Regions from separate parts of the Streptomyces sp. NPDC051020 genome, predicted to be linked through region 3. Evidence: riboswitches for the same ligand, from Rfam matches in the RefSeq annotation. Region 3 holds a riboswitch; each other region holds the start of a gene.

Region 1 (7,521 bases), on a different contig from region 3:
TGCCGAGGATCGCGACCCGGGGACCCGCCGGGAGGGGCTGGTCGGCGAGGAGTAGGCCCGCGTCGACCATCTCCGTCACCGTGTCGACGCGGATCACGCCCGCCTGCCGCATGAGCGCGGAGACCGTCGCGTCCGGGATCCGGCTGACCGGCACCGCATGACCGGGCGGGGTGCTTCCGCTGTGCCGGGCCCCCTTCACCACGACGACCGGCTTCACCGCTGCGGTGCGCCGCGCGAGGCGGGTGAACTTCCGCGGATTGCCGAGGGATTCGAGGTAGAGCAGGGCGACGTCGGTGTCCTGGTCCTCGTACCAGTACTGGAGGAAGTCGTTGCCCGAGATGTCGGCGCGGTTGCCCGCGGAGATGAACGTCGACAGACCCGCGCCGCGCCGGTAGAGCCCGGAGAGCAGGGCGATGCCGATCGCGCCCGACTGCGTGAACAGACCGATGCGCCCCGGGGCGGGCGGCTCGGGGGCGAGGGAGGCGTTCAGCCGTACGGCGTCCGCGTTGTTGATGATCCCGAAGGCGTTCGGGCCGATGATGCGCATGCCGTACGAGCGGGCCTGGCGGACCAGTTCGCGCTGCCTTTCCCTGCCTTCGGCACCCCATTCGGCATATCCGGCGGAGAGGACCACGAGGCCCTGAACGCCGTGTTCGCCGCAGTCGGCGACGGCCTCCGGGACCCGGTCAGCGGGCACGGCGACGACCGCGAGGTCCACTGGTTCACCGATCTCGCCGATGGAGCGGTGCGCGGGGACGCCGTCGATCGTTCCCTGGTCTGCGGCGAACGAGTTGTTCACGGCGTACGCACGGCCGGTGAAGCCCGCGCCGAGGAGGTTGCGCAGAACCGTGCGGCCGACCCCGCCGGGGTTACGCCCGGTGCCGATGACGGCGACGGACCCCGGTGCGAGCAGCCGCTGCACCGACCGCGCCTCCGCCCGCTGCTCACGGGCGCGCTGGACGGCGAGGGACTCGGCGGTCGGTTCGAGGTCGAGGGTGAGATGGACGGCGCCGTCCTCGAAGCTGCGCTGCTGGGTGTACCCGGCATCACGGAACACCTTGATCATCTTGGTGTTGGCGGGCAGCACCTCGGCGGCGAAGCGGCGGATGCCGCGCTCACGCGCCACTGCGGCGATGTGTTCGAGGAGCGCCGATGCCACGCCGCGGCCCTGGTGCGCGTCCTGGACGAGAAAGGCGACCTCGGCCTCGTCGGCGGGGACGGAGGCCGGCCGGCCGTTCGCGTCGATCCGGTCGTAGCGGACAGTGGCGATGAAATCACCGCCGACCGTGGCGGCGAGCCCCACCCGGTCGACGTAGTCGTGATGGGTGAAGCGGTGGACGTCCTTGGCGGACAGACGGGGGTAAGGAGCGAAGAACCGGTAGTACTTCGACTCGTCGGAGACCTGCTCGTAGAAGCTGACCAGGCGCTCGGCATCGTCCGTGGTGATGGGCCTGATGCGGGCCGTACCGCCGTCGCGGAGCACCACATCCGCTTCCCAGTGGTCGGGGTACGCGTGGTGCGGACTCTGCTCCGGCGTGGGCTGCATGGGCCAAGCCTACGGCGCGGTCAGCGGTCGCATAGGGCCCGGGGCCAGGGCAGTCTGAGAGCTCCGATCAGCCGTGCAGCACGGGCTGGGGCCGGGTCGCGGGTCGGCGGGCAACAGTGCACTGCGTGAGAGGCTGGTCTGGACAATCATTGATCCGTGAAGGGCAGAACCATGGCTGAGCGTCGCGTCAATGTCGGTTGGACCGAGGGCCTGCACGCCCGCCCCGCTTCCATCTTCGTTCGTGCGGCCACGGCGTCCGGTATCCCCGTGACGATCGCCAAGCCCGACGGCCCCCCGGTGAACGCCGCCTCCATCCTCGCGGTGCTCGGTCTCGGCGCGCACGGCGGCGAGGAGATCGTGCTCGCCTCCGAGGCGGACGACGCGGAGGCCGCGCTCGACCGGCTGGCGAAGCTGGTCACCGAGGGGCTCGAGGAACTCCCGGAGACCGTCTGATTCCAGGGTTCCGATCAGGTGGAAGCCTTTCCGGCCGGTTCCTGTCGGGTCCATTTCCGTGGCGGAGCCGCGATACCCCCAACCGGGATCGCGGCTCCTTCGTTTTCTGATACCGACAATGCCTCCGGAGCGAATTTCGGGGAGCCGAAAGAAAGCCCCGCACTTACTTCACTTTGTATACGGCGCAGGTGTTAATACCGGCCACTCGCGGTGTTTACGGCATGTCGCGAAGGCCTCACCCGGCCGCCGGACCGGGGGGCGCCGGCATCACGGCCCGGAGCACCGCCCGCGCGGCGCAGCCGGTGCGCGGCGGTGGCCCGCTCGGCGTGCTGGGCGGCCAGCGCCCTGGCCCGTTCCGCGTCGCCGCGCGCCACGGCGTCCACGATGGCCCCGTGCTCGCCCCAGCAATCGGCCGGGCAGGCCGGCTGCTCGACCGAGTACATCCAGGCAATCTTGCGGCGTAGCTGGGTGAGCAGCGCGATGAGCCCGGGGCTGCCGGACGCCTGGGCGAGCGTCTCGTGGAACCAGTCGCCCAGGGAGCGCAGATCCTCCCCCGCACCCCGCCTCGCTCTGTCCTGACCCAGCCTGACCAGGCCGCGCAGCACCTTGATGTGCGCCTCGGTGCGGCGTTGCGCGGCACGGGCCGCACCCAGCGGCTCCAGCAGCATCCGTACCTCCAGAAGGTCGGCGGCCTCCTGTTCGGTGGGCTCGGCGACACAGGCACCGGCATGTCGGCGGGTGACCACGAAGCCCTCGGACTCCAGGGTGCGCAGCGCTTCCCGCACGGGGACACGGGAGACCCCGTAACGACGCGCGAGCAGCTCCTCGGTGAGTCTGCCGCCGCGTTCGAAGACACCGGAGACGATGTCGTCACGGATTGCCGTGCATACCGATTGCGCCGGAATACGCATGTCCGAACCTCCGCCTTAATCCCCCGCGAAACGCGGCCGATCGACGCATGTGCCGTGACTCTATTGCAAGGCGACTGCATTTCCGAAGCCGGTCCGAAAACCATGAATATCTTCTGGCCCGGGGACGGTTCCGCGGGGCGGTTCGGCAGGAACGGACACGCCGAAGGCCCCGGGGGAAGCCGGGGCCTTCGGCGCATGGGGACGGGACGTCGGTCAGACGTTCACGCCATGGGCGCGCAGGTACGCCACGGGGTCCATGTCGGAGCCGTACGAAGGCGTGGTGCGGGCCTCGAAGTGGAGGTGCGGTCCGGTGGAATTGCCGGTCGAGCCGGAGAGGCCGATCTGCTGGCCCGCGCCGACGCTCTGGCCGACGGAGACGCCGATCGACGAGAGGTGGCCGTACTGGGTGTACGTGCCGTCCGTCATCCGCAGCACGATGTTGTTGCCGTATGCGCCGCCCCAGCCCGCCTCGACGACCGTGCCGGCGCCGACGGCGACGACGGAGCTGCCGGAGGCGGCGTGGAAGTCGATGCCCGAGTGGCGACCGGAGGACCAGAGGGATCCGCTCGACTTGTAGCCGGTGGTGACGTACGAACCGGCGACCGGGAGCTGGTAGGAGCCCAGGCGGGTGCGCTCGGCGGAACGGGCGGCGCGGGCCTTCGCGTCACGGGCCGCCTTGGCGCGGGCCTCGGCCTTGGCCTTCGCCGCCGCCTCGGCCTTGGCCTTCGCCGCCGCCTCGGCCTTGGCGGCCTCAGCAGCCTTCGCGGCGACGTCGGCCTGGCGTTTCTGCACCTCGGCCTGGGTGGCCACCTGGTCGGCGAGGGCATCCTCGATGGCGACGATCTGGGTCAGACCGGTTTCATTGCCGGAGGGGGCCTCGGCATCCGCGGCGAGGGCCGGAGAGGCCAGTCCGCCGATGACGCCGGTGGTCGCCAGTGTCGCGACTCCGGCGACGCGTGCGCTCCTGCGCTTCAGGCGGCTCGGGGCACGGTGCTTCCCGGTGGGGCGAGTGAACGCCATGAAGTAGCTGGTCCTTTCCTTCCTTCTCGCCTACCGGGTTAGCTGACGGGTTCGGAGCAGGAAGGTCTCCTACGGATCCCCGGCCTCACAGGAGGTCGCGGCATCCGATTCACCCCAGGGACTGCATGGGTCCCCGGCTCCCAAGGCTCGCGCCTGACGGGGACTCGGCGATCACTGCCCGGCGCCACGGATGCGGCATACGAGTGACGGACAGCGGAGCCGACGCTAGGCGGGGGCACTTTCATTCACCAAACGGACAGGGTGCTTTGTAGCGCATCCCACAGGGCAAGCAAGACGTTTTCGTCTCGAATCGGGCAAAAAGGAAGACCCTGGCGAGAAGCGACTCGCCAGGGTCTCTCTTCGCCCCTTTTTGTGGGACTTTGGTGCATCAGCCGGTGACGACTGAAACCTCTCCGATGCCCAACGCCCTGACCGGCTCCTCGATCTGCGCGGCGTCGCCGACGAGAATCGTGACCAGCCGGTCCACGGGGAAGGCGTTGACCACGGCTGCGGTCGCCTCGACCGTGCCGGTCTCGGCCAGGCGGGCGTACAACTGCGCCTGGTAGTCGTCCGGGAGGTGCTGCTCGACCTGGTCGGCGAGCGTGCCGGCGACGGAGGCAGCCGTCTCGAACTTCAGCGGGGCGACACCCACGAGGTTCTGCACGGCGGTCTCGCGCTCGGCGTCGGTCAGCCCCTCGGCCACCAGGGTCCGCAGGACCTTCCACAGGTCGTCGAGCGCCGGTCCGGTGGACTCCGTGTCCACCGAGCCGCTGATCGCCAGCATCGCCGCGCCGGTCACCCCGGAGGCGGAGTCCGGGGCCGTTGAGCGCAGGACCTGCCCGAAGGCCCGCACGCCGTAGGTGTAGCCCTTCTCCTCGCGCAGCACCCGGTCCAGCCGGGAGGTGAGTGTGCCGCCCAGGCAGTAGGTGCCGAGGACCTGAGCCGGCCACACGCTGTCGTGCCGGTCGGCGCCGATGCGGCCGATCAACAGCTGCGTCTGCACAGCGCCCGGACGGTCGACGATCACCACGCGGCCGGTGTCGTCGGCGGTGATCGGCGGGACCGGACGGGGCTCCACAGTGTTCCCGGTCCAGTCGCCGATGGTGTCGGCGAGCAGGGCGTCCAGGTCGATACCGGTGAGGTCGCCGACGACGACGACGGTCGCGGTGGACGGCCGGACATGGGCCTCGTAGAAGGCGCGCACGGCCGCGGAGTCGATCCGCTCCACCGTCTCCTCGGTGCCCTGGCGCGGGCGTGACATCCGCGACGTGGCCGGGAAGAGCTCCTTGGAGAGTTGCTTGGCGGCACGCCGGGCCGGATTGGCCTGCTCGTGCGGAATCTCGTCGAGCCGGTTGTTCACCAGTCGCTCGATCTCGCTGTCGGCGAACGCGGGCGCCCGCAGCGCCTCGGCGACCAGCCCGAGCGCCTTGGCCAGCCGGGAGGCCGGAACCTCCAGGGAGACCCGCATGCCGGGATGGTCGGCGTGCGCGTCGAGGGTGGCGCCGCAACGCTCCAGCTCAGCGGCGAACTCCTCGGCGGAGTGCTTGTCGGTGCCCTCGGAAAGGGCCCGCGCCATGATCGTGGCCACGCCGTCGAGCCCCTCGGGCTCGGCGTCCAGGGGGGCGTCGAGGAAGATCTCGACCGCGACGACCTGCTGGCCGGGACGGTGGCAGCGCAGCACCGTCAGCCCATTGGGCAGGGCGCCGCGCTCGGGTGCGGGAAAGGCCCAGGGCCTGGCCGTGCCGGGGGTCGGCTGCGGGTGGTACTCCATCGATACTCCAGTCGCGGCAGCGTCGGTCACTTGTCCGCCCCTTCGTGCGCGTCGGTGTCGGTGTCCGTCTCATCGGCTTCCGCGTCGGCGGATTCGGCCGGCTCGACCGGCTCGTAGACGAGCACCGCCCGGTTGTCGGGGCGCAGCTGGGCCCTGGCCGCCGCCTGGACCTCGTCCGCGGTGACGTCGAGGACCCGCTGGACGGCGGTCAGGGCGAGCTGCGGGTCGCCGAACAGCACGGCGAACCGGCAGAGTTCATCGGCGCGGCCCGCGACCGTACCGAGTCGGTCCAGCCACTCGCGCTCCAACTGTGCCTGAGCGCGCTCCATTTCCTCGGGCGTGGGGCCCTCGGCGGCGAATCGGGCCAGCTCCTCGTCGACCGCGGCCTCGATCTGCGCCACCTCGACACCGCCGGACGTCTTCACGTCCAGCCAGCCGAGCGAGGGCGCGCCGGCCAGCCGCAGCAGCCCGAAACCTGCCGCAACGGCCGTGCGGTCGCGGCGGACCAGGCGGTTGTGCAGCCGGGAGGACTCGCCTCCGCCGAGCACGGTCAGCGCGAGGTCCGCCGCGTCGCACTCCCTGGTGCCGTCGTGCGGCAGCCGGTAGGCAGCCATCAGCGCCCGTGCCGGGACCTCCTCGTGGACCTCTTCGCGCAGCTGCTCGCCGATGATCTCGGGGAGCGTGCCGTCGCGCGGCGGCTGCTTGCCGTCGTGGGACGGAATGGAGCCGAAGTACTTCTCGATCCAGGCGAGCGTCTGCTCGGGGTCGATGTCGCCGACGACCGACAGCACCGCGTTGTTGGGCGCGTAGTACGTACGGAAGAAGGTCCGCGCGTCTTCGAGCGTCGCCGCGTCCAGGTCGGCCATCGAGCCGATCGGGGTGTGGTGGTACGGGTGGCCCTCGGGGTAGGCGAGGGCGGTCAGCCTCTCGAACGCCGTGCCGTACGGAACGTTGTCGTACCGTTGGCGGCGCTCGTTCTTGACGACGTCCCGCTGATTCTCCATGGACTCGTCGTCGAGCGCGGCGAGCAGCGAGCCCATCCGGTCGGCTTCGAGCCACAGGGCCAGTTCCAGCTGATGCGTGGGCATCGTCTCGAAGTAGTTGGTGCGTTCGAAGCTGGTCGTCCCGTTGAGGGAGCCCCCGGCGCCCTGCACCAGCTCGAAGTGTCCGTTCCCCTTGACCTGTCCGGAGCCCTGGAACATCAGGTGCTCGAAGAGGTGAGCCAGACCCGTGCGCCCCTTGACCTCGTGGCGCGACCCGACGTCGTACCAGAGGCACACCGCGGCGACCGGGGTCAGATGGTCCTCGGAGAGCACCACGCGCAGGCCGTTGGCCAGACGGTGCTCGGTCGCTGTCAAGCCGCCGGAGCCGGCCTGGGCTGTGGCCGTGTGACCCATGGGCATGTACGTCCCTTCGATCGCGATACTGGATTTCCTGCGAGACCTGCCACTGTAAGCAAGCGCACCGACACCTGGCGAAGTTCCCGTGCCGGGGAAGTTCGCGTGAAAGAGCGCTTGGTCCTGTCCGGCCGGTCTTCGTGGATCAGCCTGCGGCGTATGGTGCGGTGCATCGCAAGGCGGAGGATCGTCCTCGTACTGGACGTACTGGGACGACTCCGACAACGCGGCGAGGTGCCGTGCCAGACGTCGCGGACCCACGAAGGCCGGCCGGACAGGGCCTAGGGACGGGTCGAGGTCGGCGTTGTCAGTGCGGCGGTCCACAATGGTCGGCGTCAGAACCAGAGGTTGCCCGAACAGATCTGTGAAGGAGTCGCAGCAGCGATGGCCCGCCGCAGTACGAAGACCCCGCCGCCGGACGAC
Region 2 (7,521 bases), on a different contig from region 3:
CCCCGGTCTCAGCGAGGACCGGGCGCCGGACCGGCGCCGAGACTGTCGAGCAGTTCGCCGGCTGTCGGCGTGGCACACATCTCGGCCGCCAGGCGCTCGGCACCCGCCCGGTACGACGGCTTCTTGAGCACCAGTTCGACGGCCGACCGTATGCGGGCGATACCGTCCGGACCGAACCCGGCCGTCTCCTGACCCGGCCCGTCCGCCGTGACGGTCAGACCTGCGCCCGCCCCGGTGACCAGCCTTGCGTTCGTCGGCTGGTCGGCGAAGAGAGGCACGCAGACCAGCGGGACACCGGAGGCGAGGGCGCCGTAGACCGTGCCCGAACCGCCGTGGCAGAGCACGAGGGAGGCGCCGCCCAGTACGTCGGCCTGCGGGACCCACTTCTCCACGCGGACGTTGCGGGGGATCGCCCCGAAGTCCGACACATCGGTGAGGGGACCCGTGGTCAGCAGGACGCGCGCCGGCAGCCCGCTGACGGACGCCAGTACCGCCCGGTACAGGGCGGAGGCGTTCGGCATGCCGCCCACCTCGGTGCCGAGCGTGACGTAGACGAGCGGTTCTTCGCGGCCGTGCCACCGGTCCGGCAGAGCGTTCGGGGCGGGTGGCTGATGGTAGCGCCGGGTCACCGCGTACGGTGAGGGGTCCAGGGAAGCGGGGAGCCGGGTCAGATAGGGGGAGACCCGGAGCCGTTCCGCGATGCCCGCACCGTACGAATCGAGTACAGGGCGGAGCAGTTCGTCGGTGGACTCGGCGAACTGCGCGGCAGATACAGCGACCTGGGCATGTGGGACACCGTGCCGCTCGGCCGCCACCACCGATGCGAGCTCGTACATCTCGTGCAGGACGAGATCCGGCCGCCACTCCCGGCAGAGCTCCTCCAGCGTCGGCAGCATGGCGGTGATGCACAGTCTGCCGAACACCTCCCTGGTCATCAGGGACACGCCCTCGTCCGCGGGCAGCCCCAACACCCGCATCATCAGCGGCACGAGCTCGGCGTCCGGCGGCTCCCCGCCGATGCGGTAGGGAAGTTTCCGGGCGGCCAGTAACGGTTCGAGCTTCGGCGGTGCGACGACGAGGATATCGTCCCCACGCGCCGCGCAGGCGTCGATGAACGGGACAAGCGGGCTGAAGTGGCCCGATCCGCTGGTCGAGGCGACAAGTACACGCATGGCACGAGCGTAGGGATCGGCGCCCCACACCCGCAGGACCGCATTGCGCCGACTTCCGGCACTCCGCCATCGTCCCGCCCTGCTGCCCGCCCACCGGCCCCAGGCGGCGGTACGGACCCGACGACGGGGCCCACGCGCAACCCGTCCGGTGGATTCGTGGTGCTGCAAGCAGACGTACGAGGGAAGGAGAGTGAAATGCCTGAACTCTCCGCACCCGTCATCAAGCTCGTACGGCAGACCACCGAGCCTGTCGCGGCGCAGACCCTGCGCTCCACGGCGGCCGCGGTCATCTCCTATGTCGTCGCGGAGTGGACCCTTCCTCAGCCGGTACCGCTGACGGCTCCACTGACCGCGCTCCTCGTCGTTCAGGTCACCCTGTACGCGACGCTCACCACGGGCATCCGGCGCGTCAACTCCGTCGTCGTCGGGGTGCTCATCGCCATCGGCTTCAGCGCCCTGGTGGGTCTGAACTGGTGGAGCCTGGGTCTGACGATCTTCAGCTCGCTGATCATCGGACGGGTGGTGCGGGTGGACGAGTTCGTGCCGGAAGTCGCCATCAGCGCGATGTTGGTCCTCGGCGTCTCCCAGGTCGCCGCCACCGCCTGGGACCGCGTTCTGGAGACCCTGATCGGTGCGGGCGTCGGCCTGTTGTTCAACCTGCTCGCGCCGCCCGTATGGGTGCAGAACGCAGGCGTGTCCATCGACGAACTGGCGCGGGAGATGGGACAGATGTTCCGGGCCATGGGCGAGGAGGTCGGCGGCCACATCTCGGTCGCGCAGGCAGCTGCGAGACTGCACGACGCCCGCAGACTGGACCACGACATCGTGGCCGTCGACGCCTCGCTCCGGCAGGCCGAGGAGAGCCTCCTGCTCAACCCCCGGATCCGGCAAGGTCTTCTGTACCGCATCGTCCTGCGTACCGGACTCGACACACTGGAGATCTGTGCCGTTGTACTCCGTGTGCTGGCCCGCACGCTGACGGACCTGGCCAAAGCCCGGACCGGGGAAACCATGTTCCCGCAGGACGTGGCCGCCTCGCTCCGGGAACTCTTCGCGCAGATGGCCGACGCCATCGAGAGCTTCTCCACGCTGATCACCACTCCGGTGTCCGCCAATGCCGAGGAGGCGGAGTCGCGACTTGCCGCCGCACTGGCCGCCAGCCGCGCCACTCGGGACGTGGTGGCCGACCTCCTGCTGGAGGACGTTCAGGAGCACCCCCGACAGTGGCAACTGCACGGTGCGCTGCTCGCCGAGGTCGACCGCATTCTGGATGAGCTGGACATCGACAAACGCGCCGAACGCCTTGGCGAGGAACTCGACCGCCACTCCGCTGAACTGCACGAACGCCATCCCCGGATCGCCGCAATTCGGCGGCGGCTCGGCAGCCACCGGGCCCCGCAGCCGACAGTCCCGGGAGGGTGAGGGCGAGGCGATGGGACATCCGTTCCTGGCCGGTTTCGAGCCGGGGGAGAACGGGCTCCGGAACATCGAGGCCGAGGAATATGACGAGGGATGGGAGCTGCTCCGGCCCATCGCGCACCCGGTCGCCCAGCCGACCCCGGGTCCCCAGGGCACGGTTCCCGCGGACTGGGAGTGGCAGCTGCACTGAAGCCGCGCTCCTCATCCACCGGCAGGCGTACAGGGCGTCAGGCACGGGTCGGTGATCCCGCCGGGACAGGCGAGACGGTCGATGTCCCAACCGGCGCGCCCCGCTCCGGCCTGATAGGCGCTTTCGTAGAAGGCGAGTACAGTCGCACGGGGATCGCCCTCGGCGCGGGCCGCGTCGTACGGCAGTACCGCCAGGTGGCTGCCGCCACGATCCACCCATTGCGCCGACACCGGAGTGAGCGGTTCCTCCGCCAGCCGCGCCGGTTCGGGAGCGGTGTACGAGTAGAAGGCGGGCGCGGCGAAATTGTCGTCACCGAACCAGAAACCGAAGCTGATCACTTCCCGGGAGTAGGCCTCCCGCGTCACCGGGTCGATCTGCGCGGGCTGGTCGATCTGACGCTCCGAAAAGCGGGTGTGAGCGATATCGAAGGTGTGCCAGAAATGGTGCACGGGACTGACTTTCCCCGAAAACCGCGCGGCGAATTCCTCCAGTACCAACGCCACTTGACTGAGGACCTGCCAATACCGGTTTGCCTGTTCGGGATCGTATGCCGCGTGCTCCGTGTCCTCGGCGAACGGCCGGTCGGCGTCGGACAGATCGAATGGCTTGGGGAATTTGATATTCACCTCGATACCCAGCGCGTCCAGGGCGGCCATGACCTTCTTGTGGAAGGTAGCCACAGACTGGCCCGAAAGCGGGAACGAGACCGTCACGCCGTCCAGTCTTGTGATGACGAGTTGATGGCCGACGAAGTCGAAGTCCACCGTGAAAATCGGGTTGCCGTCGATCTGTCCCATGGGGCGGGTGGTGATACCCCGGCCAGTGAGGTGAAACGGAACGTTCCACCAGTGATTGCGCCGGACACCGGCCGCGAGACGGATCTTTCCGACGATCTGCGCGAAGCGGTGGAGCGTCTCTTTGGTGTCACGCCACTCGGCGAGCGGCATGGGCGGGAACAGCTCCATCGCCATCACTTCTCTCGTGCTGCCGGACAGTCCCGGCGGGTGGGCAGGGCGTTCTTCCGCACCATCATGGCCACGCCGAAGATGTACGGCACCTTGTGCGGCCACCATGGTGTCGTTCGCGTGAACCTGCACGACCTGGCCGGTGGGCGGCCACTCGCGCGCCGCAGTCGGAGCAGGCAGATGACGCGCGACTGCTCCCGGTCGCCTCCCCGGGGGGACGCCCTTCCCGACGAGCCGAAGCCCGAATGCCTGCCCCTGACGTCAAAATCTCCCGAATGTCCCAATTTTGGCGATAAGGGGAAGTTGCTCGCCGTTCTGGTGAACGTGCAACCCGTGCGGGCCCGAGGACTTTCGTGCCGGGCAAATCGCCCTTTTCGGGCCGAGTGGTGAGAGTCACCTTCCGGGCCCGCGGACGAAGCGGCGTGCCGCCCGGTTCCCTTCTGTGCCAAGAAAGTTGGCTTCGCGGACCGGGGTGGATTGCGAAAATTTCCGCGACTCGATCTTGTAAATGAATTGTGATCGAGAAATGTGGGCTTGTTCAGGTCGGAGTTTCTCGCCTACGGTCACCGTCAATCCGGATGGAACGCCGAATCCTGCCGCCGTCCGGGAACCCGACCACTCACGTACGGCAGGAGCGGGGGACCCACGTAAGCCGCCGATCCGGTATCCGGAACGGCTAGGGGTGAAGTCGTATTCCCATACGGCGAGGCAACTCCAGCCTCAACCCGACAGCTCACCTCGTAGGCGACGGAGAGGAATACGCCATGCCCGCACAGGTTAACCACCGTCGCCGTAAGTCCAGTTCGCTGACTCGCGGACTCATCGCCGTGAGCACGGGCGGTGCCGCTCTCGCGCTTCCGATGATCGGGGCAACCGTTGCCTCGGCAGCGCCGGCGCAGCCTGTCACCGCCGCCGTCGCCAAGACAGCGGCGCCCGCTGCCGCCCCCGCCAAGCCGACTGCCGTGCGGGCAGCTACGCCCACCGTCTATTCCGTGATAGCCGGTGATTCCCTTTACAAGATCGCCCTGAGCCATTCCGTGAGCGGCGGTTGGCAGCAGCTGTACAAGGACAATCGAGCGGTCATCGGAGCCGACCCCGGCGTCCTTCACGCGGGCCAGAAGCTCACCATCGGCGCCACCGCGCCCGCGGCAGTCGCATCCACGACGGCCGCGAGCACTGCCGCCGCCGTCACCGCGAAGCCCGCGACGTACACGAACGACCTCGACGGCTGGATCAAGGAGTCGCTGGCCGTCATGGCCCAGCACGGCATCCCCGGTAGCTACAACGGCATCCACCGCAACATCATGCGCGAGTCCGCGGGCAACCCCCGGGCCATCAACAACTGGGATTCGAACGCCGCCAAGGGCACGCCGTCCAAGGGTCTCCTGCAGGTCATCGACCCCACGTTCCGCGCCTACCACGTGCCCGGTACGTCGATGGACCCTTACGACCCGGTCGCCAACATCACGGCCGCGTGCAACTACGCCGCCGCCAAGTACGGCTCGATCGACAACGTGTTCGGGGCCTACTGACGCCCGGTTGGGTTGATTCGGGCATGACGGGTGGCGAAGGTCCGATGGGGCTTCGCCACCCGTTCCCGTCGGTGTCGCGCACGGGGGGCGATTCAGAAGTCGATCCGCATGACGATTCGCCCGAGTGTGGGCCTGCCGACCTCGACGAACCCTGCGTCGGCGAAAGCGTCACGGCTGCCGACAGGGAGCTCGCCCCAGGGGGTGACGGCACCCGGCCGATCGAGGAAGGCCACCGCGGCCGGCCCGCCTGACGCACGGCGTTGCCCGTCCGGGGCGCCTCGATCGGGCGCATGTTACCCATCGGTATGTAGTGACTTAACATGCGAACCGCAGTAGAACCAGTTTCACTCTCTGGAGAGTGAGGCGTGTCACATGAGTGACTCTAGCATGCACAATGCAGGCCCGAAGGGCGTTTCGCGTCGCAGGTTCATCACAGGAACTGGTTCTATTTTAGGAGCCGTGGCCCTCGCAGGCCACACCACCCCGGCCCAGGCCGGGGTCGGCTCCGCAACCGCCCCGATCGACTCCGGGGCCCATGTCCAGGCCCTGGTGATCGGCACCGGATACGGCGGCTCCGTCGCCGCACTGCGTCTCGCCCAGGCGGGCGTCGACGTGCACATGGTCGAAATGGGCATGGCCTGGGACACCCCCGGCCCGGACGGCAAGATCTTCGCCAACACGACAAGCCCGGACAGCCGGTCGTACTGGCTCCGCACCAGGACCAAGCAGCCCCTCAGTAACTTCCTCGGCTTCCCCATCGACAAGAACATCGCTCGCAACACGGGGATCCTCGACGCCGAGGAGTTCAGCGGGATCACCGTCTACCAGGGCCGCGGCGTCGGTGGCGGATCGCTGGTCAACGGTGGGATGGCGGTCACTCCCAAGCGCGAGAACTTCGGAGCCGTCCTCCCGTCGGTGGATGCCGACGAGATGTACGACATCTACTACCCGCGCGCCAATGCCGGGCTCGGGGCCGGCACCATCGACCCGGCCTGGTTCGACACCGCCGCGTGCTACCAGTACGCCCGGGTCGGCCGTGAGCAGGCCCAGCGTGCCGGCTTCCCGTTCGTCTTCGTGCCCACCGTGTACGACTGGGACTACATGAAGCAGGAAGAGGCAGGAACCGTCCCCAGGTCCGCGCTGGCCGGTGAGATCCTCTACGGCAACAACTACGGCAAGAAGTCGCTGCAGAAAACGTACATCGACCGGATCAGGGCCACCGGCAGGGTCGTCATCTCGCCGCTCCACAAGGTCACTTCGGTCGCCCCGGCAGCAGGTGGCGGTTACACGGTCGTCATCGACCAGATCGACACCGGCGGTGTCACCACGGCCACCAAGACGGTGACCGCCGACCGGGTGTTCTTCGCGGCCGGCAGCGTGGGCACCAGCAAGCTGCTGGTGAAGCTGAAGGCCACCGGCGCGCTCGCCGGCCTGAACAACGAGATCGGTAAAGGGTGGGGCGACAACGGCAATGTCATGTGCGGCCGGGCCAACCACATGTGGGACCCGACCGGCAGCCTCCAGGCGTCCATTCCCACGGGCGGCATCGACAACTGGGCCGCCGGTGGCGCGTTCGCCGAAGTCGCGCCGCTGCCGACCGGGATCGAGACGTACGCGTCGTTCTACCTGTCCATCACCAAGAACCCGAACCGGGCCGAGTTCTCCTGGAACGCCGCGACGGGCACGGTCGACCTGAACTGGCAGACCGCCTGGAAGCAGCCGTCCATCGATGCCGCCAAGACGATCTTCGACCGGATCAACCAGAAGGAGGGGACGATCTACCGGACCGATCTCTTCGGCACCTACAAGATCTGGGGTGACCACCTCACGTACCACCCGCTCGGCGGCGCGGTGCTGAACCGGGCCACCGACAACTATGGCCGCCTGCACGGCTACTCCGGCCTGTACGTCATCGACGGCTCGCTGATCCCCGGCAATACCAGCGTCAATCCGTTCGTCACCATCACCGCGCTCGCCGAACGGAACATCGAGAAGATCATCGCCACCGACCTGTGACGGTCAACGGCCGGGCAGCGCGCACCTGGTGTCGAGACCCAGCACATGGTTGAGCCGGCCGAACGCCAGCCATGATCCGATGCTCATGCTCAGCTCCACGATCTCGAGCTGGCTGTAGTGCGCGGTCATCCGGGACCAGAACGCGTCGTCGAGATTGTGGTGATCCAGGGCGTACCGCTCGGCGTATTCGGCGGCCAACCGGGTCCGGTCGTCGAACACGTCGGTGG
Region 3 (7,521 bases):
TCGGCGACCTCGATGCACTGCGGCGCGAACTGAAACGGGGCGATGTGGCGGCGCTCGTCGTCGAGCCGATCCAGGGGAAGGGCGTCCACGAGGCGCCGCCCGGCTACCTGCGCGCCGCACAGGAGCTGCTGCACCGACACAAGGCGCTGCTCATCGCCGACGAGGTGCAGACCGGTCTCGGCAGGACCGGTGACTTCTACGCGTACCAGCACGAGGAGGGCGTCGAACCCGATCTGGTCTGTGTCGCCAAGTCGCTCTCCGGCGGCTATGTACCGGTCGGGGCGACCCTCGGGAAGGACTGGATCTTCAGACGCGTCTATTCGTCGATGGACCGGGTCCTGGTCCACTCGGCGAGCTTCGGTTCCAATGCCCAGGCGATGGCGGCGGGGCTCGCGGTCCTGGCGGTGATGGAGGACGAGGAGACCGTCGCGAACGCTCGCCGCACCGGTGATCTGCTGCGCGAGCGGCTCGCCGCGCTCACCGGCCGCTACGAACTGCTGCACGAGGTCCGTGGCCGCGGGCTGATGATCGGCATCGAGTTCGGACGGCCGAGCTCGTTGAAGCTGCGCAGCCGCTGGACCATGCTGCAGGCGGCACGCAAGGGCCTCTTCGCGCAGATGGTCGTCGTGCCGCTCCTGCAGAAGCACCGGATCCTCACCCAGGTCTCCGGCGACCATCTGGAAGTGATCAAGCTGATTCCGCCGCTGGTCATCGGGGAGCCGGAGGTGGACCGGTTCGTGACCGCGTTCACAGCGGTGATGGATGACGCGCACAGCGGCGGCGGGCTGATGTGGGATTTCGGAAGAACGCTGGTCAGACAGACCATCGCCAACCGCTGAGGCTGAATTGCCTCTGAGGCAAAACATTTGCCTCAGAGGCAGGATGCTGGCCCAATAGGTACATGAACTCTCCCGATGGAGGGGTGGCCGACGAGCTGCCCGGCGTCGCGCCACGCCTGCGCGATCTGCGCCGCCGCCGTGGTCTGACCCTGGAGGCCGCCGCCCAGCACGCCGGGCTGTCCCCGGCCCATCTGTCCCGGCTCGAAACGGGCCGGAGGCAGCCGTCGCTGCCCATGCTCCTCGGACTTGCCAGGATCTACGGTACGACGGTCTCCGAGCTGCTCGGCGAGATCGCCCCCGAACGTGACGCGATCGTCCGCGGTGGCCGGTTCGAGGGGGCCGAGGCCGACGGCTGGATGTACCAGCAGGCCGGCGGGTCCGGCCGGGCGATGCAGGCCCTGCGCGTCCGGGTCCCGTACGGCACCCAGGGTGATCTCGTGCGGGTCCATCCCGGCGAGGAGTGGCTGTACGTCCTTGTCGGGCGGCTGCGGGTGAGCCTCGGCGACACCGTGCACGATCTCGACCCGGGCGACAGTGCCCACTTCGACTCGCTCACCCCGCACCGGATCGCCGCCGTGGACCGCGACGGATCCGAGCTGCTCTTCGTCCACACCCTGTTGCAGAGCCCCGCCGCCGAGCTGTGCCTCGGCAGCGGTACCCACCGTCGCTGAGACCGGCCCGGCCGGTCACCAGAAAGGACTGTCATGTCCGATTCAGAGCACTTCGATCCGCTCACCCCGAGGTCCCAGAAGAACTATGACGCGCAGGAGCGGAAGTTTCCGCGCGGCGTGGTGATCAGGCTGTTCGCCTACCTCATTGCCGGACACATCTTCGCGGCCTTCCTGTACCTGCTCTTCGCGGTGGCCGGAAAGGGCTGACATCGGCCGGCGTGCGGTCCGGCTACGCCTCTTCGAGGAGCCGTCCGCGCAGCCGCTCCAGGATCTCCGGAGTCAGCTTCAGGCCCTCGGCGAGATAGCGGTCCGTGCTGCCCCAGGTCTCCTCGATGGTGCTGAAGGCCTCGGCGAGGTACTCGGCGCGGGCGTCGAAGAGCGGGCTGAGCAGCTCCATCACCTCGGGCGACATCCCGGTCGCCGAGGTGTCGGTGCGCCGGACCTTGTACCGGCGGTGCGGATCGTTGGACTTCAGGTAGTCGGCCTCGATGGCCTCGCGCTCGACGCCGACCGCCAGCAGCGAAACCGCGATCGAGAGACCGGCACGGTCCTTGCCGGCCGCGCAGTGCATCAGAGCGGGAACGCTGTCCTCGGCCAGGGCGTGCAGTACCCGGCTGTGCTCAGCCGTACGATCCCTGATGATCGACTTGTACGAGGCGGTCATCTGCGCCGCTCCCTTGCCGTCGGCAAGGACCGAGCGCAGCTGTGCGATGTCGCCGTCGCGGACCATCCGCCAGAACTCGGCGCCGTCGGCCGGATCGGAGAGCGGAATGTTCACATTCCGCACGCCCGGCAGGTCCACGTCCGGGCCTTCGAGCCTGTGGTCCGCCGCATTGCGGAAGTCGAAGATCGTGTGCAGCCCGAGACCGCCGAGGAACGCCGCGTCCTCGTCGGTGGCGTGCGCGAGGTGACCGCTGCGAAAGAGCCGTCCATGCCGCACCCGGCGGCCGTCCACGGTCGGCAGTCCGCCCACATCGCGGAAGTTGCGCACACCTGCCAGCTCGGGTTCCGTCGACGGGACCTGCGGCACCTGCTGCGTCACGGTGTCTCCTGGAGTGTCTGGCGTCGGCGCGGCTCGCCGGCGAGGTCAGTTCCTGCGACGATACGACATTGAATTCTCTGGCAATGATCTCGGTCGTTTCCTGCTGAACACCCCACGGATTTCCCCTCGCACGGGCGTTGCCCGGCCGTCGGCCGGCGGTCGATGATGTGCGGAACTGTGGGAATGCGGGGATGAAATGATCGAGACGGGTGACCAGGGCCGGACCTGGCTGCTGACCGGGGCGAGCGGCAGCTACGCGCTGCACCTCACCGGCCGGGACGAACTGCTGCATCTGCACTGGGGACCGCAGATCTCCCTCGCGGCCGCCGAGGCCCTCGCCGCCGCGCCCGAGCCGCCCTTGCGGGGCTTCGAGTCGCAGATGGACGGCCGCGAGGAGTACCCGGTCGAGGGTGGCCCCCGCTTCGTCCGGCCCGCTCTCTCCGTACGCACCCCCGAAGTCCGTGGCACCGAATGGGTGTTCGCCGGGGCCGCCGTGGACGGCGACGAACTCCGTATCGCGTTCGCCGACTCAGTGCAGCGGCTCGCGCTCACGCTGCACTACCGGATGCGGGACGACTCCGATGTCGTCGAGCGCTGGGCCACCGTCACCCACACAGGTCCTGACGGTCCGCCACTGGAGCTGCTGCGCGCCGACGCGGCGGCCTGGGCGCTGCCCGCCCGCGACAGCTGGCGGCTGAGCCAGCTGCACGGTCGCTGGGCGGCCGAGTCACAGCTCGTACGGTCGGAGCTGACGTACGGCGAGAAGGTCCTCTCCAGCAGGCGCGGCCACACCGGACACCAGTTCCTGCCCTGGGTGGCGCTCGACGCGGACGGCGCCGCCACCGAGGAGGGCGGCGAGGTGTACGGCTGCGCGCTCGGCTGGTCCGGCTCGTGGCGGATCGCGGTGCAGCAGCTCCCCGACGGGCTCGTGCAGATCACCGGAGGCGCCGGATACGACGACTCCGGGCTGCTGCGGCTCGCACCGGGGGAGACGTACACCACACCGGTGTTCGCCGGACTGTGGAGCGCCGAAGGGTTCGGCGGGGCGAGCCGGTCCTGGCACGCCTGGCAACTGGCCCATGTCGTCCCGGACGCCGAGAGCCTGCGGCCGGTGCTCTACAACTCCTGGGAGGCGACCGGCTTCGATATCGCGGAGGACCAGCAGCGCGCCCTCGCCGAGCGCGCCGCGGCGATGGGCGTCGAGCTGTTCGTCGTGGACGACGCGTGGTTCGGGCAGCGCACCAGTGACCGGGCCGGACTCGGTGACTGGACCCCCAACCCCGAGCGATTCCCCGGCGGGCTGAAGCCGCTCGCCGACGAAGTGCACGGACTCGGCATGCAGTTCGGCATCTGGGTCGAGCCGGAGATGGTGAACGCCGACAGTGATCTGTATCGCGCGCACCCCGACTGGGTGCAGCACTTCCCTGGGCGGACCCGGACCGAATTCCGTCATCAGCTGGTGCTCAACCTGGCCCGGACCGATGTGCAGAACCATCTGTGGGAGCAGCTCGACAGGCTGCTCTCCAGTGCCCCGATCGACTATGTGAAATGGGACTTCAACCGCTGCTTCACCGATGCGGGCTGGCCGGGCGAGGACTATCCGCAGAAGCTCTGGATCGCGCATGTGGACGCGCTCTACGCGCTGATCGACCGGCTGCGGGCCGCCCACCCCGGCGTCGCCTTCGAGTCCTGTTCGGGCGGCGGTGGCCGGATCGATCTCGGGATCCTCGCCCGTACCGACCAGGTGTGGACCTCCGACAACACCGACCCGCTCGACCGGCTCGCCATCCAGGAGGGCTTCGGGCAGATCCATCCGGCGCGGGTGATGGCCGCCTGGGTCACCGACAGTCCGAATGTCCAGCTCAACAGTAGGGTCAGTTCGCTGCGCTTCCGCTTCGTCAGCGCGATGGCCGGGGTGCTCGGGGTCGGCGGGGATCTCACCGAGTGGAGTGACGAGGAGCTGGCCGAGGCGCGGAGCTGGGTGGATCTCTACAAGGAGATCCGTCCCGCGGTGCAGCACGGCGCGCTGTACAGGCTGCGTGCCCCCCGCGGCGGGCTCAGCGCCGTGCAGTACGTGCACGGCGACGAGGCCGTGGTGCTGATGTGGCTGGAGGCACAGCGGTACGGGGAGCGGCCGCCGGCCCTGCGGCTGCGCGGGCTCGACCCCGCGGCGACCTACACCGACCTGGACACCGGGGCGGTCCACCACGGTGCCGCGCTGCTGCATCAGGGTCTGCACACCGGGCTGAGGGGGGACCTGGACGCGAAGGTGCTGAGGCTCCGACGTGGCGAACGCCCGCGACATGTCCGTATTGCGTCTTTTAGCGGAACATAGCCTATTTCTACGGGAGATGATGCCCTTCTCGTGAGCGGGATCATATTCGTGACGGTGTGTGGTGGTGCCAGGGATGGGTATTCCGGGCGACGCGCGGAAAGCCAAGATCCGTAATCCACGGAGGGTGACCAGGATTCCGCGCCGATTTCCCGGCGCGGAATCCATTGAGTAATGAGTGGCTTGTTTCCGCCGTCCTCGCTCGCCTACGGTCACCCTCAATCCGGACGGACCGCCTAATCCTGCCGCCGCCCGGAATTCGCACCCACTCACGTGTGGCAGGAGCGGGGGAACCAGGTAAGCCGCCGCCCGGAGAGATCCGGTCGGCTCGGGGTGAAGTCGCGAACTGCGACCGGGCATCTCCAGCCCGAACCCGACAGCTCACCTCGTAGGCGCCGGAGAGGAAATTCTTCATGCCCGCATCGGGTAAGCATCGCCGTACCAAGTCCAGCACGATCGCCCGTGGCGTCGCCGCCATCGGTGCCGGTGGGGCTGTTATCGCCCTTCCGCTGCTCGGCGCCACCGGTGCCCACGCTGCGGAGCAGGCCGCGCCCACCGCGCAGTCGGCAGCCACGCACGCCGCCGCCGAGGCCGCGCCCGTCGTCAAGAAGCAGGCCGAGACCCGGACGTACTCCGTCGCCGACGGTGACAACCTGTCGAAGATCGCCGCCGAGCAGCAGGTCGAGGGCGGCTGGCAGAAGCTGTACCAGGACAACCGCACGGTCGTCGGCGAGAACCCGAGCCTGATCTTCCCGGGCATGAAGCTGACGCTCGGCGGCAAGTCGGCCGGCTCCGCCGCGACGACGGACACCACGCAGTCCGCCCCGGCTCCGTCGAAGGCTCCGTCGACCTCCTCGGCCGACAAGTCTGCGTCGCAGTCCAAGGCTTCGGACTCCGTCAAGACCACCACGGCCTCCGCCTCGGCCGGCCAGAGCAACAGCTCCGGCTACGTCCACCCGGTCCCGGGCAACCACACCACCGCCTACCGTGCCTCCGGCTCCAACTGGTCCAGCGGCAGCCACACGGGTATCGACTTCCCGGTCCCCACCGGCACCAGCGTGAAGGCGATCACCTCCGGCACCGTCGTCACCGCCGGCTGGGGTGGCGCGTACGGCAACCAGGTCGTCATCAAGCACGCCGACGGCCACTACTCGCAGTACGGCCACATGTCCTCGCTCTCCGTCTCGGCGGGCCAGACCGTGACCGCAGGCCAGCAGGTCGGCCTCTCCGGTGCCACCGGCAACGCCACCGGCCCGCACCTGCACTTCGAGATCCGCACCGGCCCGGCGTACGGGTCGGACATCGACCCGATCGCCTACCTGGCCTCGCACGGGATCTACGTCTGATCCACGGCTGATCCGGTCGGCTCGGTGAAGGGGCGGTGCGCAGCGGCGCGCCGCCCCTTCGCTCAGGCCGACCGGCACATGGGGGCGGCGTCGCGGGGCTGGGCACGCACATCTGCCGCGTTGTCGTCCATCACCATGGCTCCGCCGTGGCTCAATCCTCCGCCTTGCAGCTGCAGGCACCCAGCCCCGCTCCTTCTCCCGCCCCCCATGTGCCGGTCAGCCTTATTCCCCGTTTACCAAAACCTGACCGGGTGGCCTATCTCACCACCCGTCAACCCTTTATTACGGTCGCGTAGGTCACATTCGGCGGTGCAGGATATGCGCTTGTGGCAGACGATTCGAGAAACAATCAACGTGGCGTCAGCAACCGGCATGGCGCCATCGGGTCGTACGCAGCGATTGGCGACAGCTTCACCGAGGGAGTCGGAGACCCCGGCCCGGACGGAACCTTCGTCGGCTGGGCGGACCGTTTCGCGGTACTTCTCGCGGACCAGCTCCCGGACCCCGACGCGGCGACGAGCCCCGAGGGCTCCGCGCACGGAAACTTCCGGTACGCCAATCTCGCCGTACGCGGACGCCTCCTCGATCAGATCGTCGAGGAGCAGGTACCGCGCGCCAAGGAGCTCGCACCCGATCTGGTGAGCTTCTGTGCGGGCGGCAACGACATCATCCGGCCCGGCACCGACCCCGACGACGTGGCCGAGCGCTTCGAGCGCGCGGTCGCCGAGCTCACCGATTCGATCGGCACCGTCCTGGTGACGACCGGCTTCGACACCCGCGGCGTTCCCGTCCTGCGCCATCTCCGCGGCAAGATCGCCACGTACACCGCCCATGTGCGCTCCATCGCCGATCGCTACGACTGCCCGGTCCTCGACCTCTGGTCGCTGAAGTCCGTGCAGGACCGGCGGGCCTGGGACGACGACCGGCTCCACCTGTCGCCCGAGGGGCACACCCGGGTCGCGCTGCGCGCCGCCCAGGTCCTCGGCCTCGATGTGCCGGCCGATCCCGACCAGGAATGGCCTCCGCAGGCACAGCGCGGCACGCTGGAGGTCCGGCGTGACGACATCCACTGGGCGCGTGAGTACCTGGTTCCGTGGATAGGGCGGCGCCTGCGCGGCGAGTCCTCCGGCGACCACGTCGAGGCGAAGCGGCCGGACCTCCTGCCGCTTTAGACCGACCGTCAATTGGGGACGCGGTCACGGGGCTGGGGCGCTCACCTCGCGGCGTTGTCGTCCATCACCATGGCTCCGCCACCGCTCAATCCTCCGCCTTGCGATGCACGCACCCCCCG
Region 4 (7,521 bases), on a different contig from region 3:
CCCTGGCTCCGCAGCCACGGCCTCGACCCGTCCTGAGCAGCCGAGCCCGCCACAGCACAGACCCCACCCGCCGACGGGGCGGACACCCGCGCCCGCCCCGTCGGTTCCGGGGCGAGACCCTAGAGCTTTTCCACCGGCGCGTACCGCAGCAGCAGCTTCTTGGGCCGCTCGTCCCCGAAGTCGACCGTCGCCTTCGCCTGGTCGCCGATCCCCTCGACCGCCGTCACCGTGCCGAGCCCGAACTGGTCGTGCGTGACCCGGTCCCCGACCACCAGCGTGACCGTCGGCTTGTCCGAGGTGCGCCGGGTCGCGAAGCCCGAGGGGCCCGAGCGGGCGCGTGACGAGGACAGCGACGACGTGATCCCCGACGTCGGTCCGGCCGGGGCCGCCATCGGCCCGGTCCGCTTCCACTCCAGGTGCTGGTCCGGGATCTCCTCCAGGAACCGCGACGGCGGGTTGTACGAGGGCTGACCCCACGCACTGCGCATCGCCGCCCGCGTCAGGTAGAGCCGCTCACGGGCACGGGTGATCCCGACGTACGCGAGGCGCCGCTCCTCCTCCAGCTCCTTGACCTGTCCCAGGGCGCGCATGTGCGGGAAGACGCCGTCCTCCATCCCGGTCAGGAAGACCACGGGGAATTCGAGCCCCTTGGCCGTGTGCAGCGTCATCAGTGTGATGACGCCGGAGCCGTCCTCGTCCTCGTCGGGGATCTGGTCGGAGTCGGCGACGAGCGCGACCTTCTCCAGGAACTCGGCGAGTGTGCCCGTGCCTGCACCTTCTTCCCCGGCGGACTCCCCCCGCTCCTGCTCGAATTCGAGCGCGACGGCGGCGAGCTCCTGAAGGTTCTCGATCCGCGTCTCGTCCTGCGGGTCGGTGGACGCCTGGAGCTCGGCGAGATAGCCGGTCCGTTCCAGCACTGCCTCCAGCACCACGGCGGGGCCCGCGCCGGACTCGACGATCGTGCGCAGTTCCTCCATCAGCGTGTTGAACCGCTTGACGGCGTTGGCCGAGCGGGCCGCCATGCCGTACGCCTCGTCGACGCGGCGCAGTGCCTGCGGGAACGTGATCTTCTCGCGCAGCGACAGGGCGTCGATCATCGCCTCGGCGCGGTCGCCGATACCGCGCTTGGGCACGTTGAGGATGCGGCGCAGCGGAACGGTGTCCTCGGGGTTGGCGAGGACCCGGAGGTAGGCCAGGATGTCCCGGACCTCCTTGCGCTCGTAGAAGCGCACGCCGCCAACGACCTTGTAGGGCAGGCCGACGCGGATGAAGATCTCTTCGAAGACGCGGGACTGCGCGTTCGTCCGGTAGAAGATCGCGACGTCGCCGGCCTTCGCGTCGCCCGCGTCGGTCAGCCGGTCGATCTCGTCGGCGACGAACTGCGCCTCGTCGTGCTCGGTGTCCGCGACGTAGCCGGTGATCCGGGCGCCCTCGCCCGCCTTCGTCCAGAGGTTCTTGGGGCGGCGGCTCTCGTTGCGCTCGATGACCGCGTTGGCAGCCGAGAGGATCGTCTGCGTGGAGCGGTAGTTCTGCTCCAGCAGGATCGTCGTCGCGTTCGGGTAGTCCTCCTCGAACTGGAGGATGTTGCGGATCGTCGCGCCGCGGAAGGCGTAGATCGACTGGTCGGCGTCACCCACGACGCAGAGCTCGGCGGGGGCGTCGGCCTCTCCGGCCGGGCCGACCAGTTCGCGTACGAGCGTGTACTGCGCGTGGTTGGTGTCCTGGTACTCGTCGACAAGGACGTGCCGGAAGCGGCGGCGGTAGTGCTCGGCGACGTCGGGGAACGCCTGGAGCAGATGGACCGTCGTCATGATGATGTCGTCGAAGTCCAGCGCGTTGGCCTCGCGCAGCCGGGACTGGTACATCGCGTACGCCTGGGCGAGCGTCTTCTCGAAACCGTCCGCGGCCTGGCCGGCGAAGGTCTCCTCGTCGATCAGCTCGTTCTTCAGGTTCGAGACCTTGGCCGTGAACGACTTCGGCGGGAAGCGCTTCGGGTCGAGGTCCAGATCACGGCAGACCAGGGCCATCAGCCGCTTGGAGTCGGCCGCGTCGTAGATCGAGAACGACGAGGTGAAGCCGAGCCGCTTCGACTCGCGGCGCAGGATCCGGACGCACGCACTGTGGAACGTCATGACCCACATGGCGTTGGCGCGCGGTCCGACGAGCTGCTCGACGCGCTCCTTCATCTCGCCCGCGGCCTTGTTGGTGAAGGTGATCGCCAGGATCTGGCCTGGATGCACGCCGCGCTCGGCCAGCAGGTGGGCGATGCGGTGGGTGAGCACCCGGGTCTTGCCGGAGCCCGCGCCGGCGACGATGAGCAGCGGCGATCCGGCGTGCACGACCGCGGCGCGCTGCTCGGTGTTCAGCCCGTCGAGCAGGGCGGCGGAGTCGATGGCGGGGCGGTGAGCGCCGTCCCGGTAGTACGCGTCCCGAGGTGGCGGGGGCGCGTCGAACACGCCCGCGAAGAGGTCCTCCGGCACCGCTTCGGGTGCGGAGTCCTCGGGGGGCGGCGGGGGTTCTTCCTCCGAGTGCTGGAGGCCGGCCAGGAAACTGTCGTCAAAGAGGCTGCTCATCGCCTCACGAGTCTAGGGCGACGCACCGACACTCTGCGGCCGCATGGAGAAGCGCGACCGGAAGGCGCCTACATACGGAGAACGCCCACCCACGCCCCGTAAGGAAATCGGGGCCCGGGCCGCCTCCTTCGCCCCCTCTTCACCGAGGTCACGAAAACGTATCGGACATATCGAACATCAACCTTCACAGCGGCACCACGGTTGGCTAGCGTGCTCCGTCGGGCGGCCCGTACCCCCTTGAGGCGAACCACGCCGAGCGGGCTCCCCCGCCGAATCCGGGCTGCCCGCGGGGAGTTCGGAACCGGGGACCCATAGGCAAAACCGGGGTGAATCGGTCTGTATCCCCACTCGGACCGTAGGGCAGCCTTCCGTTCCGCCCGAACCCGACAGCTAACCCGGTAGGCGGTCCACGGAAGGAGATGCCGGCTTTGGCATCGCATCGCAAACCGCGCAGCCGGGTACGCACCACCACCCCCGCCGTCGGGCTCACGACCGCCGCACTGGCAGGGGTGACCCTGCTGTCGACCCAGAGCGCCATGGCCGCCCCGAGCTCACCCAAGCCCAGCATCGAGGACGTACAGAAGAAGGTCGACGACCTCTACCGGCAGGCGGGCACCGCGACCCAGCAGTACAACAGGGCGAAGGAGGCCTCCGCCACGCAGCGCGGCAAGGTGAACGCCCTGCTGGAGGACGTGGCCGAGCGCGCCGACAAGCTGAACGAGGCACGCAGGACGCTCGGCAACTACGCGGCCGCGCAGTACCGCACCGGCTCCATCGCCCCGACCGCCACCTTCTTCCTGGCCGACGACCCGCAGTCGTACTTCGACCAGAACCAGCTGATGGACCGGATGACCGCCCAGCAGCAGAAGGCGGTCACGGACTTCCGTACGCAGCAGGCGGCAGCGGCGAAGAAGCGCACCGAGGCGGTGCAGAGCCTGGAGACGCTCACCGAGTCCCAGGCCACACTCCGGACCAGCAAACGATCCGTCCAGAAGAAGCTGGGCGAGGCGCGCGCGATGCTGTCGAAGCTGACGGCCGAGGAGAAGGCGCGGCTGGCGGCACTGGAGCGCGAGAAGGAGGCGGAGGCCAAGCGCAAGGCGGAGGAACTCGCCCGCCGACAGGCCGCCGCCAAGGCCGAGGCGGACCGCAAGGCCCAGGAGGCGGCGAAGGCGGCCGGCTCCACCGGCACCACGGGGACGGGCACGGGAACCGGGACCGGCTCGGACACCAGTGCCACCACGAAGGCCGAGAAGGTTCTCGCCTTCGCCCGCGCCCAGATCGGCAAGCCGTACGTCTGGGGAGCGACGGGCCCCTCCTCGTACGACTGCTCGGGGCTGACTCAGGCCGCCTGGAAGGCGGCGGGCGTCGACATCCCCCGCACCACCTGGGACCAGGTGAAGACCGGCACCCGGATAGCCACGGCCGACCTCAAGCCGGGCGACCTCGTCTTCTTCTACGACGACATCAGCCACGTCGGTATCTACAAGGGCGACGGCATGATGATCCACGCCCCGAAGCCGGGGGCGAACGTCCGCGAGGAGTCGATCTACTACATGCCGATCTACGGCAGCGTGCGCCCGGCGTGACGGCGGGCCCTCATGCACGAGTGAGCCCCTGCCGGGTCCGGCAGGGGCTCACTCGCGCATGAGGGTGGTCCGGCTCAGAGGCCCGACAGCCTCTCAGGTCCAGAGCATCGCGATGAAGATATTGGCGACCGTCAGTCCGCCGACCGCCGCGAACACGCCCTTCTCAGCCTTCTCCTCGTCCCGCTTGATGTAGACCAGCGCGAGGATCACCACCAGGACCGCCAGCTTCACGCCGATCTTGATGTTGTTGACCGAGTGGCCGTCGGCCTGATTGAGCCCGACCAGCGCGACGCCGGTGACCAGCATGGTCAGCGCGCCGTGCAGCATCGCCGGGACGAAGCGTGCCGTTCCCGCGCCCATCGCCTTCATCTGGGTCAGGAAGCCGCCCAGGAGGGAGGCGATGCCGATGATGTGCAGCGCGACGAAGACATTGATGAGTACGTCCATGAGGCAGCAGCCTAGCCGGGGCCATATCACCCCTCTTCGGCGAGGTGGGGGCTCCTCGGCATTTCGCTTGCATCTGCAACAATTGCCTGACTCTGGTGTGATTTTCCGGTCACTCAACGACAACACATCGCTAAATTCGGGCAATAACCGTCATTGCGACTCTTCCCCGCGCCCCGGGCCTAGCGTCCCTGTCCAGGTGGCCGGCTTCACCACCGCTCCGCACCCGGACGGCAGCCCGGTCACCCCGCCGAGAAATCCGGCGGCGGGCCGCTCCCCCTGTTGGCGTGCCGCCGCCGGACCTCAGCGGCCCGCCGGTAGGCCCCGACGGGCAGTCGACACAAGGAGCCCCGTCCCCGTGGCAGCGCATCGGAAACCCAGGCAGCGCCCGCACCCCGGCTCCGCCGCCCGCACCGCAGCCACCCTCGCCTTCGCCGCGGCGGCGACCGCCGTCGCCCTGCCGGGCTCCGCGCACGCCGAACCACAGCCCACCCCCTCCCGGATCAAGGCCGCGGTGGACCGGCTGTACCACGACGCCGAGGTCGCCACCGAGCAGTACAACGGCGCGAAGGAGAAGGCGACCGCCGCCGCCAAGTCCCTGAACGCACTACGCGACGAGGCCGCCCGCAGGACCGAACGCCTCAACGCCTCCCGCAACGCACTCGGTTCGCTCGCCGCCGCGGAGTACCGCACCGGCGGCCTCGACCCCGCCGTGCAGCTGGCGCTGTCCTCGGACCCCGACCAGTATCTGCAACGGGCCTCGTACGTGGACCGGGCCGCCGACCGCCAGGCGGCCGAGGTCTCCAACGTGCGGCGGCAGGTGACCGAGATCGCCCAGCTGCGCACGGAGGCGAAGGACGAGCTGGCGGACCTCACCGCCCGCCGTGCCGACCTGAAGAAGCACCGGACGACGGTCAGGGCCAGACTGGCGGATGCCCAGAAGCTCCTCGACACCCTCTCACCCACGGAGCGCGCCGAGTTCGAACGCTCGGACACCGCCCGCGCCGCCGCCCGCGCGGATCGCAGCGCCCCGCGCTTAGGCACCGCCGAGGCCCCCAACGCCCGCGCCGCGGAGGCCATCGCGTTCGCCTACGGGGCGCTCGGCAAGCCGTACGTCTGGGGCGCGACCGGACCGTCCTCGTTCGACTGCTCCGGGCTGACCCAGGCCGCCTGGCGCTCCGCCGGCGTCTCACTCCCCCGCACCACCTACACCCAGATCAACGCCGGCCGGAACATCCCCCGCTCCGAACTCGTCCCTGGCGACCTGGTGTTCTTCTACTCCGGGATCAGCCATGTCGGTCTCTACATCGGCGACGGACAGATGATCCACGCGCCGCACCCCGGAGCGCCGGTCCGCATCGCGCCGATCGACGGCATGCCCTTCGCGGGAGCGACCCGGGTCGCATAGGCTCCCTTGCTGCACAGTTCGCCGTCCTGAGTCCGGAGCCCCGACCGGACCGGTCGAAGGGGAGCCCTCGTATGCCCATGGACACCGACGTCCAGACCTACGCCCAGACACTCGCCCTCCGCTCCCCCGGCCACCTCCGGGTCGGCCCGTTCACCGTCCGCCACAACCCGAACTGGTCGCTGAAGTACGCCAATTACGCGATCCCGGACCGGGACTCCGAACCGACCGCGACCGACGTGCAGGAGCTGATCACCGCATTCCGCGAACGGGACCGGATGCCGCGCCTGGAGTATCTGCCTGGCTGGGCACCCGCGGTCGAACCGGCCCTTCTCGCCGCCGGGTTCACCGTCGAGGACCGTCCGCCGATCCTGGCGTGCACACCCGGCGACCTCCTGCCGCCGAAGCCCGTCGACACCCTCGTGCTGGCCGAACCGGCCACCGACGCCGAGTTCGACGCCGCCGCCCGTGTACAGCACCACGGGTACGGCGGGACCGGGGAGCCCGAGGGCGGCCAAGCCGCGTGGCTGCGCGACGCGGTGGCGGGCGGCGGAGTGGCGGCGCTCGCCACCCTCGACGGCACCCCGGCGGGCGCGGGCGGCTGCTCGGTCCCGGTCGACGGCCTCACCGAACTGTCCGGTCTCGCCGTCGCCGACGCCTTCCGCCGCCGCGGCATCGGCGCCGCACTCTCCGCCCATCTGACCGCGGCCGCGTTCGCGCGGGGCTGCCGGGTGGTGTGGCTGGAGCCGGCCGACGCCGCTGTGGAACGGATCTACGCGGGCATCGGCTACCGAAGGATCGGCGAAAAACTCAACATCTCCGTCGACCCCGAACGGGAGAACAGCTGACTCCGAGGCTGTCCGGCTGCCTTCGACCGGGAAGCGTGCGTGCCAGGGCACGACCGCCCGATCAGAGGTAGCCCGACAGCCTCTCAGCTTGGCGTTCAACGTGGCCGCGGTCAGACCAGTCGTCGGGCCGTCGCCCACCGCGTCAGCTCGTGCCGGTTCGACAGCTGGAGCTTCCGCAGTACCGCCGAGACATGTGACTCGACCGTCTTCACCGAGATGAACAGCTGCTTGGCGATCTCCTTGTACGCATAGCCGCGTGCGATCAGCCGCAGCACCTCGCGCTCGCGCTGCGTCAGCCGGTCCAGGTCCTCATCGACCGGCGGTGCGTCCGTCGAGGCGAACGCGTCGAGGACGAAGCCGGCCAGCCGGGGCGAGAACACCGCGTCGCCTTCCTGCACCCGGAAGACCGAATCGACGAGGTCGGTGCCGGTGATCGTCTTGGTGACGTAGCCGCGGGCGCCGCCGCGGATGACACCGATGACATCCTCGGCGGCGTCGGAGACGGACAGCGCGAGGAACCGCACCGGGTTCTCGACCGTGCCCATCAGCGGGGTGCAGCGGCGCAGCACCTCGACGCCGCCGCCGCCCGGCAGGTGCACGTCGAGGAGGACGACCTCGGGACGGGTCGCCGTGATGACGGTGACCGCCTGATCGACGTCGGCGGC

What was found. A riboswitch is a leader RNA that binds a small molecule or an ion and turns the genes downstream of it on or off. The one in region 3 is predicted to bind cyclic di-AMP.
Positions count from the first base shown of each region.
Region 1: another riboswitch for cyclic di-AMP. It lies ahead of AB0N06_RS07335 (M23 family metallopeptidase); the one in region 3 lies ahead of AB0N06_RS26340 (LysM peptidoglycan-binding domain-containing M23 family metallopeptidase).
Region 2: another riboswitch for cyclic di-AMP. It lies ahead of AB0N06_RS36020 (LysM peptidoglycan-binding domain-containing protein); the one in region 3 lies ahead of AB0N06_RS26340 (LysM peptidoglycan-binding domain-containing M23 family metallopeptidase).
Region 4: another riboswitch for cyclic di-AMP. It lies ahead of AB0N06_RS05065 (NlpC/P60 family protein); the one in region 3 lies ahead of AB0N06_RS26340 (LysM peptidoglycan-binding domain-containing M23 family metallopeptidase).

Region 1 covers NZ_JBFBCG010000009.1:6,796-14,316, reverse strand. The annotation lists gene AB0N06_RS07350 (GNAT family N-acetyltransferase) at 1-1,546, opposite strand, end outside; gene AB0N06_RS07345 (HPr family phosphocarrier protein) at 1,718-1,999, shown strand; gene AB0N06_RS07340 (GntR family transcriptional regulator) at 2,191-2,910, opposite strand; gene AB0N06_RS07335 (M23 family metallopeptidase) at 3,124-3,930, opposite strand; cyclic di-AMP (ydaO/yuaA leader) riboswitch at 3,943-4,110, opposite strand; gene AB0N06_RS07330 (pitrilysin family protein) at 4,319-5,701, opposite strand; gene AB0N06_RS07325 (pitrilysin family protein) at 5,728-7,104, opposite strand; gene AB0N06_RS07320 (DNA topoisomerase IV subunit A) at 7,483-7,521, shown strand, end outside.
Region 2 covers NZ_JBFBCG010000132.1:2,005-9,525, reverse strand. The annotation lists gene AB0N06_RS36040 (glycosyltransferase) at 9-1,172, opposite strand; gene AB0N06_RS36035 (aromatic acid exporter family protein) at 1,368-2,594, shown strand; gene AB0N06_RS36030 (hypothetical protein) at 2,605-2,781, shown strand; gene AB0N06_RS36025 (DUF5996 family protein) at 2,793-3,746, opposite strand; cyclic di-AMP (ydaO/yuaA leader) riboswitch at 4,321-4,506, shown strand; gene AB0N06_RS36020 (LysM peptidoglycan-binding domain-containing protein) at 4,511-5,278, shown strand; gene AB0N06_RS36015 (hypothetical protein) at 5,371-5,511, opposite strand; gene AB0N06_RS36010 (GMC oxidoreductase) at 5,651-7,294, shown strand; gene AB0N06_RS36005 (carboxymuconolactone decarboxylase family protein) at 7,298-7,521, opposite strand, start outside.
Region 3 covers NZ_JBFBCG010000055.1:2,633-10,153, forward strand. The annotation lists gene AB0N06_RS26315 (aspartate aminotransferase family protein) at 1-839, shown strand, start outside; gene AB0N06_RS26320 (XRE family transcriptional regulator) at 902-1,510, shown strand; gene AB0N06_RS26325 (DUF6126 family protein) at 1,544-1,717, shown strand; gene AB0N06_RS26330 (tyrosine-protein phosphatase) at 1,740-2,552, opposite strand; gene AB0N06_RS26335 (alpha-galactosidase) at 2,749-4,887, shown strand; cyclic di-AMP (ydaO/yuaA leader) riboswitch at 5,137-5,294, shown strand; gene AB0N06_RS26340 (LysM peptidoglycan-binding domain-containing M23 family metallopeptidase) at 5,298-6,230, shown strand; gene AB0N06_RS26345 (SGNH/GDSL hydrolase family protein) at 6,557-7,402, shown strand.
Region 4 covers NZ_JBFBCG010000005.1:156,307-163,827, reverse strand. The annotation lists gene AB0N06_RS05075 (M23 family metallopeptidase) at 1-36, shown strand, start outside; gene pcrA (DNA helicase PcrA) at 120-2,573, opposite strand; cyclic di-AMP (ydaO/yuaA leader) riboswitch at 2,831-2,994, shown strand; gene AB0N06_RS05065 (NlpC/P60 family protein) at 2,993-4,159, shown strand; gene AB0N06_RS05060 (hypothetical protein) at 4,253-4,606, opposite strand; gene AB0N06_RS05055 (C40 family peptidase) at 4,962-6,011, shown strand; gene AB0N06_RS05050 (GNAT family N-acetyltransferase) at 6,083-6,856, shown strand; gene AB0N06_RS05045 (response regulator transcription factor) at 6,967-7,521, opposite strand, start outside.